3 regions of the Streptomyces sp. NPDC006332 genome follow, and region 1 is predicted to be linked to each of the others. Evidence: riboswitches for the same ligand, from Rfam matches in the RefSeq annotation. Region 1 holds a riboswitch; each other region holds the start of a gene.
What was found. A riboswitch is a leader RNA that binds a small molecule or an ion and turns the genes downstream of it on or off. The one in region 1 is predicted to bind S-adenosylmethionine.
Positions count from the first base shown of each region.

Region 2: another riboswitch for S-adenosylmethionine. It lies ahead of thrC (threonine synthase); the one in region 1 lies ahead of ABZ027_RS16210 (amino acid ABC transporter permease).
Region 3: another riboswitch for S-adenosylmethionine. It lies ahead of ABZ027_RS37355 (aminotransferase class V-fold PLP-dependent enzyme); the one in region 1 lies ahead of ABZ027_RS16210 (amino acid ABC transporter permease).

Region 1 is NZ_JBEXRA010000015.1:83,980-87,218, reverse strand. It holds gene ABZ027_RS16215 (glutathione S-transferase C-terminal domain-containing protein) at 68-937, shown strand; SAM riboswitch class IV at 1,005-1,112, shown strand; gene ABZ027_RS16210 (amino acid ABC transporter permease) at 1,469-2,452, shown strand; gene ABZ027_RS16205 (amino acid ABC transporter ATP-binding protein) at 2,449-3,234, shown strand.
Region 2 is NZ_JBEXRA010000012.1:50,217-53,455, forward strand. It holds gene ABZ027_RS13640 (MoaD/ThiS family protein) at 418-693, opposite strand; gene thrC (threonine synthase) at 807-2,093, opposite strand; SAM riboswitch class I at 2,111-2,251, opposite strand; gene ABZ027_RS13650 (glucosyl-3-phosphoglycerate synthase) at 2,428-3,239, shown strand, end outside.
Region 3 is NZ_JBEXRA010000065.1:16,959-20,197, forward strand. It holds gene ABZ027_RS37345 (cytochrome bc complex cytochrome b subunit) at 1-19, shown strand, start outside; gene trpD (anthranilate phosphoribosyltransferase) at 160-1,224, shown strand; SAM riboswitch class IV at 1,296-1,412, shown strand; gene ABZ027_RS37355 (aminotransferase class V-fold PLP-dependent enzyme) at 1,592-2,953, shown strand; gene ABZ027_RS37360 (Lrp/AsnC ligand binding domain-containing protein) at 2,969-3,239, opposite strand, start outside.

The DNA.
Region 1 (3,239 bases):
CGGCCGGCCACGGCCCGACGAACGCTTCCGCCGCGCGTACGTCTGCGCATCACCCCCGGGGAGATCCATGTCCGTCACACCGCTCGCCGCCGCTCCGTCCGCCCCCCGCGCCACCGCGTTCCGCGGCCGGATCGGCCGGGACGCGCGCAGTGGCCACTACGCCGTGCCCCGCCGCTACCGCCTCCATCTGTCACCCGTCTGCTCCGACGGCCTGCGCATCGCCGTCGTGCACGCTCTTCTCGGCCTCGCCGACGCCTGTCCGGTGACGTATCTGGACGCCGTGCCCGACAGCCCCGACGGCGGTCACTCCGCGCTGCGTCCGCTGTACGAGGCGAGCGCACACCGGTACTCCGGCCCGGCCGTCGGGCCGGTGCTCAGCGACGACTGGTCCGGGCGGATCGTCTCCACCCACGCCCCGGACATCACCCGCGACCTGGCCCGGCACTTCGGCGCCGGGCGGCCCGCGCTGTACCCGTGCGGGACGGAGAGCGAGATCGAGGCCGTCGAGCGGATGTGCGCCCGGGACATCAACGAGGCCGCGCAGCGTGCGGGCCGGGCCGGTGCGGACGCGTCCGAGCGGGCGAGGGCCCTCGACACACTGCTGGCCGCGCTCGGCGTGCTGGAGCGACGGCTGGCCTTCCAGGACCATCTGATCGGCGACCATCTCACCGTCGCCGACGTCGAGTTGTGGGTCACTCTGGTGCGGCTGGACACCGTGCACCGCAACCACCTCGACGCCGCCGCGGTGCACCGCGTCGCCGGACACCACGCCCTGTGGGCCTACGCCCGCCGCCTGGCCGCGCACCCGGCCTTCGGCCCCCTTCTCGACCTCGACGGCATCGCCCGCCTGCACCACGCCCACTGCCGGGGCCTGGAGGACGCCGGAGCGGCCGTGCAGATCCTCGACTGGGCGGCCCACGTGGCGCGGAGCGGGTGACCCGTTCCAATTGCTGGACCGGCATTGACATGTGTTCTGGCGATTGTCTTAACTTGCGACCCAGAACGGTCATGAGTGTCAGCGACAAGCCCTGGCTTGCTGACCGGCAACCCTCGCACGCGGTGGGGTGCCCCAGGTGACGACCCGACCGACGAAGTCTCGGTAAGCGCGATGCCCCCCGGGGGCCGGAAGAGTGACGGTGACGCCATGTACGCAGCTCCCAGGACGGCCCTCCGCCGCCCACAGGGCTGCGTGCTGTCGTACCTGACCCTCCTCGTCGCCGACCGGACCGTCGATCTGCTGCGTGTGAACAGCGCACTGTGTACCGCACCGGGCCGTGCCCGCTGTCGGGGCTGACCTCCTTCCCCAGCCCCCCGCGTTCCTGACGAACACCGCCCGTGCGGTGTGCCGTTGTCCGCCCAGCCCCCGGTTCCAGTGCGTTCCCGTGTGCCGTCTCCCCGCCGCCCAGGCGGCCGTCGGCGTACGTGGCGTTCGCCGCGCCCGGGGGGACCGACTCTGCCGGAGCCCTCCATGAGTGAACCCCCAGGCGCCACCGTGTCCCTCGCCGAGGCACCGCCGCCCACCGACACCCCGTCAACTCCCCGCGCTGCACAGCGAGTTATCCCACTGCGCCACCCGGTCCGCTGGATCGCCACCGCGGTCGTGCTGGTGCTGGCGGCCCAGTTCGTCCATGGCCTGGTGTCCAACCCGTTCTACCAGTGGGACCGTTTCGGGTACTGGTTCCTGCGGCCGACCATCCTCGACGGGCTCCTCGTCACCCTCGAAGTGGCCGCCTACAGCGCGGTGTTGGGCCTCATCGGCGGCATCCTGCTGGCTCTCGCCCGGCTCTCGCGCAGTCCGGTGCTCCGCGCGGTCAGCTGGACGTACGTCTGGGCACTTCGCTCGATCCCCCTGATCGTCGTGCTGCTGTTCCTGTACAACTTCAGCGCCCTGTACCAGACGCTCAGTGTGGGCGTCCCCTTCGGGCCGGCCTTCTTCACCTTCGACGAGTCCCGGCTCGCCACCGACATGGTCGTCGCCGTCATCGGGCTCAGCCTCAACGAGGCGGCGTACGCGGCGGAGGTGGTCCGCGGCGGCATCCTCTCCGTCGACCAGGGCCAGCACGAGGCGGCCTCCGCCCTCGGCCTGCCGAAGGGCTACCAGTTCCGGAAGATCGTCTTTCCGCAGGCGCTGCGTTCCATCACCCCGAACTACGTCAACCAGCTGATCGGCCTCATCAAGAGCACCTCGCTGGTCTTCTACGTGTCCCTGCTCGACCTGTTCGGCAGCGCGCAGACCATGGGCGCCACCTACCCGGGTGACATCGTGCCGCTGCTGCTGGTCGTCACCGTCTGGTACCTGATCCTCACCAGCGTGGTGTCCGTCATCCAGTTCTACGTCGAGCGGCATTACGCCCGGGGCGCCACGCGCACCCTGCCGCCGACGCCGCTGCAGAAACTGCGGACCGCTCTCACCGACCTGCGGGCCCGCATCCGCCGGGAGGCCGCCGTATGACCACCGAGACGCTTGTCAGCGCGGCCGCCGCCGTCGAGGTGCACGACGTGCACAAGTGGTACGGCGCCCACCGGGTGCTCGACGGGATCGACCTGACGGTGCGGCCCGGCGAGGTCACCGTGATCCTCGGCCCGTCCGGTTCCGGCAAGTCCACCCTCCTGCGGGTCATCAACCACCTGGAGAAGCCGGAGATCGGATACGTCAGCGTCAACGGCGAACTGATCGGCGTCCGCCGGCAGGGCGACCGCCTGAAGGAGCTGACCGAGCAGGCCATCCTGACCCAGCGCAGCCGGATCGGCTTCGTCTTCCAGAACTTCAACCTCTTCCCGCACCTGACCGCGCTGGACAACGTGGCCGCCGCCCCGGTGGCGACCGGGAAGCTCGGCAAGGCCGAGGCGCAGAAACTCGCCCGTGAACTGCTGGACCGGGTCGGCCTGGGCGACCGGGCCGCCGCCTACCCGCGGCAGTTGTCGGGTGGACAGCAGCAGCGTGTGGCCATCGCCCGGGCCCTCGCGCTGCGTCCCGGAGTCATCCTCTTCGACGAACCCACCTCCGCGCTCGACCCCGAACTCGTCGGTGAGGTCCTCGCCGTCATCAAGGACCTGGCGCGCGGCGGCACCACCCTGGTGATCGTCACCCACGAGATCGGCTTCGCCCGTGAGATCGCCGACCGGGTCGTCTTCATCGACGGCGGCCGGATCGTCGAACAGGGCCCGCCCGCCGAGGTATTGGACAACCCGCGGCACGAGCGGACCCGGGACTTCGTGAGCAAGGTGCTCTGACCCGG
Region 2 (3,239 bases), on a different contig from region 1:
ATTACTGGCCCTTGCACAGACCCACACTTCGTGGATCCGGGTCAGACCTCACCCCCCACATGATTGGGGGCGTGCGCCGGAACGCGTCGACCGCGGCCGAATGTATATGTCCAACTGCCGTCTGCAACAGGTCAATCGGACGAGAATTCTGGACGCACGCGATCCGGAATGTGGCGAGAATTCGCCTGAATCCAGGGCAAGTCGGGCCCCGCAAAGCTCACAAAAGCCACGAACGAGGCACACACTTTGGCTACATCTCGTCGGGCGCACGGCAGAAACAAGGTCTGCCGACCTGTGAAGCGGCAACGCGTTCCCCAACTGTACCGCGCTCAACCACATTGAATTGCCCCCTCCGCTTCTCTCACGGAGGGGGCAATTCTATGAACGCTCGGTAACTGATGTTACCGAAGGTAATGATCAGCCGCCGGCGACGGCCGGAATGATGGAGACACCGGCGCCGTCCGGAGTCGCGGTCTCCAGACCCTGCTCGAAGCGAACGTCGTCGTCGTTGACGTACACGTTGACGAACCGGCGCAGCTTGCCCTGGTCGTCGAGAACGCGCGCGGCGATGCCGGTGTGGTTCTTCTCCAGGTCGGCGATGACCTCGCCGAGGGTGCTCCCCTCGGCGGCGACCTCGGCCTGACCACCGGTGTAGGTGCGCAGGATGGTGGGGATGCGGACGTTGACGCTCATGCTCATGACCTCCGGTCAGGTGTGGCGCCCCATAGGGGCGCGGGGCTGTGTTGAATGTGCGGCTACCGCCGCGTGGGCGCGACCAGCCCCCACCGGCCCGCAGACGAAACGAGTTACTGGACGAGCCCAGCCTCACGGAAGGACTCAAGGTTCGGGCGAATGGTCGCAGTCAGCCCCGTGTCGGCCACCGCATCCAACGTCTTGAGACCATCACCCGTGTTCAGCACCACCGTGGTCTTCGTCGGGTCGAGCAGACCGTTCTCGATCAGCTTCCGCGTCACACCGACCGTCACACCACCGGCGGTCTCCGCGAAGATGCCCTCGGTCCGCGCCAGCAGCCGGATCGCGTCGACGACCTGCTCGTCGTTCACGTCCTCCACCGCGCCGCCGGTGCGACGGGCGATGTCGAGCACATAGGGACCGTCGGCCGGGTTGCCGATCGCCAGCGACTTGGCGATGGTGTTCGGCTTCTGCGGCCGGACCACGTCGTGCCCGGCCTTGTAGGCGACGGACACCGGCGAGCAGCCCTCGGCCTGCGCGCCGAAGATCTTGTACGGCTTGTCCTCGACGAGCCCGAGCTTGATCAGCTCCTGCAGACCCTTGTCGATCTTCGTGAGCTGCGAGCCGGAGGCGATCGGGACGACCAGCTGGTCCGGGAGCCGCCAGCCGAGCTGCTCACAGATCTCGTACGCCAGCGTCTTGGAGCCCTCGGCGTAGTACGGCCGCAGGTTCACGTTGACGAAGCCCCAGCCCTCGCCGGCCGGGTCGCCGATCAGCTCGGAGCAGAAACGGTTCACATCGTCGTAGTTGCCGTCGATGCCGACGAGCTCTCCGCCGTAGACCGCGGCCATGACGACCTTGCCCTGCTCCAGGTCGTGCGGGATGAACACGCAGGAACGGAAGCCGGCCCGGGCGGCGGCGGCGCCCACCGCGCCGGCGAGGTTGCCGGTGGAGGAGCAGGACAGGGTGGTGAAACCGAAGACGCGGGCGGCCTCGATGGCCTGGGCGACGACCCGGTCCTTGAAGGAGTGCGTCGGGTTGCCGGAGTCGTCCTTGACGAACAGCTTTCCGGCGTCGACGCCCAGCTCACGGGCCAGGTTGTCGGCCTTGACGAGCTTGGTCCAGCCGGGGTTGATGTTGGGCTTGTCCGCCACGTCAGCCGGGACGGGCAGCAGCGGCGCGTAGCGCCAGATGTTCGCGGGGCCCGCCTCGATCCGCTTGCGGAGTTCCTCGGCGTCGTAGGCGGAGAAGTCGTAGGCGATCTCGAGCGGGCCGAAACACTCCTCGCACGCGAAGACCGGGCCGAGGGGCACCCGGTGACCGCACTCGCGACAGCTCAGCGCGGCGGCGGGGCCGAGGTCTACGGTGTTCGTGGTGCTTGCATCAGTCTGCACAGCCATGGAGGCGAGGCCCTTTCTCCTCATCTTCCTCACGACGCACTTCGCCGTGAGACGGATTTGGCACCTTCCCTAGTCGGGAGCCTCGCTGGTGACGAGAACCGACTGGAGGGTTGCCGGGGCTTCATCGGGCCGTATCCCTCTGCCCCTCTGGATGAGCGGTATGTGGTTGTTGATCGGTGTAACAAGGCGGCGACCCCGACCTGCGATGGTCACCCGCGTTGTTCAAGACTGTAACCGAAGGCCAGGACAGTTGAGATAGTCGTCCGAACCGCGAGATGGATCACCTGGCACGTGGATCACGGTCTCGCCGAGAAACGCAGAGGAGCCGCGCACTGTGCTGAACGAAGTCGAGCGCTGGCTGAACACCCGCTCCTGGTCGAAGAACGATCGCCCGCTCCACAGGATCCTGGCAGCGAAACGCGCCACCGGCCAGTCGGTCAGCGTGGTGCTGCCGGCGCTCAACGAGGAGGAGACGGTCGGTGACATCGTCGCCGTGATCCGTCACGACCTGATGTGTCAGGTCCCGCTCGTCGACGAGATCGTGGTGGTGGACTCGGGATCGACCGACCGCACGTCCGAGGTGGCCGCCGCGTCCGGGGCGAGGGTCGTCCACCGCGACGACATACTGCCCCGCATCCCGGCCGTCCCCGGCAAGGGCGAGGTGCTGTGGCGCTCGCTGCTGGTCACCGGCGGCGACATCGTCTGCTTCATCGACGCCGACCTGAAGGAGTTCTCCTCCGACTTCGTCTCCGGGATCGTGGGCCCGCTGCTCACCGAACCCGGCGTCGACCTGGTCAAGGGCATGTACGACCGCCCGCTCGGCGGGAAGGCCGGCCAGGGCGGCCGGGTCACCGAACTGATGGCCCGCCCGCTGCTGAACATGCATTGGCCGCAGCTGGCCGGTTTCGTACAGCCGCTGGGCGGCGAGTACGCGGCCCGCCGCTCCCTGCTCGAACAGCTGCCGTTCCCCGTCGGATACGGCGTCGAGCTGGGCATGCTGGTCGACGCCCTGCACCTGGTGGGCCTCGACTCCCTCGCCCAGGTCGACCTGGGCGTGCGCGTCCACCGTCACCAGGACGGGCAGGCACTGGGCCGCATGTCCGCCGCGATCTACCGCACCGCCCAGCTCCGGCTGGCCCGCGGCCA
Region 3 (3,239 bases), on a different contig from region 1:
CGGCCACGGCCACCACTGATCACCGCGTCGCCACACCACGGCAAGGGCCCCCGTCCGGTCTTCGGACGGGGGCCCTTCGCCGTGCCCGGCGCTGGATAGGGTGGACCCGACGAGAAGAACCGTGTCCCGGCGTGTACGGGACAGACCCAGGAGCGGCTTATGAGCGCTGTGACCCCCGCTGGAGGCGACACCGCGGCGGGCCGTTCCTGGCCCGAGGTGTTGAGCGCGCTGCTCGGCGGCCGGGATCTGAGCGCCGGTGACACGGCGTGGGCCATGGACCGGTTCATGAGCGGTGAGGCCACCGACGCGCAGATCGCGGGCTTCATGGTGGCGCTGCGGGCCAAGGGCGAGACCGTCGAGGAGATCACCGGTCTCGTCGAGGCGATGTACGCGCACGCGCAGCCGCTGGACATCCCCGGACCCGCCGTCGACATCGTGGGCACCGGCGGTGACCGGGCCAAGACGGTCAACATCTCGACGATGTCCGCCATCGTGATCGCGGGCACCGGGGCGAAGGTGGTCAAGCACGGCAACCGGGCGTCGTCCTCGGCGAGCGGGTCCTCCGACGTGCTGGAGAAGCTCGGCATCAACCTGGACCTGTCGCCCGAGGGTGTGGCGCGGGTGGTGGACGAGGCGGGGATCACCTTCTGCTTCGCGGCCAGGTTCCACCCCTCGATGCGGTTCGTCGGCGCGGTCCGGCGCGACCTGGGGATTCCGACGTCGTTCAACCTGCTCGGTCCGCTGACCAACCCCGCCAAGGTCACCGCCTCGGCGATCGGCTGCTTCGACACCCGGATGGCGGGACTCATCGCCGGCGTCCTGGCCGAGCGCGGCTCGTCCGCGCTGGTGTTCCGCGGCGACGACGGGCTCGACGAGCTGACCACCACGGCCACCTCCCGGGTGTGGATCGTGCGCGACGGCAAGGTCACCGAGGAGCCCTTCGACCCGCGGCACGTCGGCCTCGATCTGGTGCCGGTGCAAGCACTGAGAGGCGCCGACCCCGCCTACAACGCCGAGGTCGCCCGCCGTCTCCTGGACGGCGAGCGGGGTCCGGTCCGGGACGCGGTCCTGCTGAACTCGGCGGCGGCGCTGGTGGCGCTGGAGCCGACCGGGGCGCCGCTGACGGAGCAGATCCGGGTGGGCATGGACAAGGCGGCACAGTCCATCGACTCCGGCGCGGCCAAGCGGACGCTGGAGCGCTGGGCGGCGGCCAGCAACGCCTGACGACGTGGCGATGTCCCGCGATCCGGACACGGGTTGCGGGACCGCGATCACGTCGCGTACGTTTTTGACCAGGTCATGAGTGACAGTCATGAGGCCCCGGCCGACTGTCCGGCAACCCTCCGTCCGTGGCGGGGTGCCCCGGGTGAAGACCAGGCCGTAGGCAGCGAGGTCTACGGCAAGCGCGGACCCCTCGCACTCTTCTGAGTGAGCGCACCAGGGGTCCTGGTCGTCGAGGAGCCTTCCGTGAGCAAGCGAATGCGATAGGGCCGCAGAGCCCCGCCTCCGCACCCGCTTTTTCCACCTTCACCCACGCTTGAGCCGTACCCGCTCGCGTGGTGATCCCAGCTGCCTCTCACGGGAGTTCGCCATGTCTGTCCCCACCGCTGTCGCCACCCAGTCCGTTTGTGCACCTCTGCCCGTTCTGGGACGGGATGTCACCGTCCCGCTCGTCACCGGTGGCGAAGTCACCTACGCGGCGCTCGACTACGCGGCCAGCGCGCCCGCCCTGCAGCGCGTCTGGGACGACGTGGCGGCCTACGCGCCCTACTACGGCAGCGTGCACCGCGGCGCCGGCTACCTGTCCCAGCTCTCCACGGACCTCTTCGAGAACGCACGCCGGACCGTCGCCGAGTTCCTGGACTGCCGCGCCGACGACCAGTTGGTCTTCACCCGGTCCACCACCGACTCCCTCAATCTCCTCGCCGCCGCGCTCCCGGCCGACTGTCAGGTCTTCGTCTTCGAGACCGAGCACCACGCCTCGCTGCTGCCCTGGCAGGACGCCCGGGTCAGCTACCTGGACGCCCCGCGCACCCCCGAGCAGGCGGTGGCCACCCTGGAGCGGGCCCTCGCCGGACGGGACCCGTACGGCCCGGCCCTGGTCTGCGTGACCGGCGCCTCGAACGTCACCGGGGAGCTGTGGCCGGTACGGGAACTGGCGGCCGCCGCGCACGCCCACGGCGCCCGGATCGTCCTGGACGCCGCCCAGCTGGCCCCGCACCACCCGGTCTCGGTGCAGGACCTCGACGTCGACTGGATCGCCTTCTCCGGGCACAAGCTGTACGCCCCCTTCGGCTCCGGTGTCCTGGCCGGCCGGTCCGACTGGCTGATCGCGGCCGACCCGTACCTCGCGGGCGGCGGGGCCAGCCGCAAGGTCACCCGGCGCGAGGACGGGGGAGTGGACGTGGAGTGGCACGAGAGCGCCGCCCGGCACGAGGCCGGCTCGCCCAACGTCATCGGCGCCTACTCCATCGCCGCCGCCTGCAAGGCGCTGACCGAGGCCGGCTTCGACTCCCTGGTCGCGCGCGAGCGGCACCTGATCGAGAAGGTCCGTACCGGCCTCGCCGAGGTGCCCGAGGTTAGGATCCTGTCCCTGTTCGGGGACGACGCTCCCCGGGTCGGCGTGATCTCCTTCGTCGTCGACGGCTGGAACAGCTCCCACTTCGCCGCCGCCCTCTCCGCCGAGTACGGCATCGGCGTCCGCGACGGCCTCTTCTGCGCCCACCCGCTGGTCCGCACCCTGCTCGGCAGCGACCCCCAGACCCAGGGCGAGTGCGGCGCCCCCGAGGCCGCGCCCGGCGAGAAGTCGTTGAACGCCATCCGGGTGAGCTTCGGCGCGGGCACCCCGGACGAGCACGTGGAGCGCTTCGTCACCGCGGTGCGGGAGCTCGTGCGCGAGGGTGCGAAGTGGCGGTACCGGACGGAGGACGGCCGCTGCGTCCCGGCCGTGTGAGAAGGGCTTCGCCGGTCAGGAGTCCAGCCCGATCGCGAACGCCGCCTCCAGGTCGTGCTGCGAGTACGTACGGAACGCCACGTGGGTGTCCGTGCCCTCCACGCCGGGGATCTTGCTGATCCGGCCGGGGATGACCTCCGCCAGGTCCTCGTGCCGCCGCACCCGCACCATGGCGATCAGGTCGTACGTCCCGGTGACGGAGAAGACCTCGCTCACGCTCTCCAGCGAGGCGATCGACTCGGCGATCTCGGGGATCCGGTCCACGCTGGTCTTGATGAGCACGATC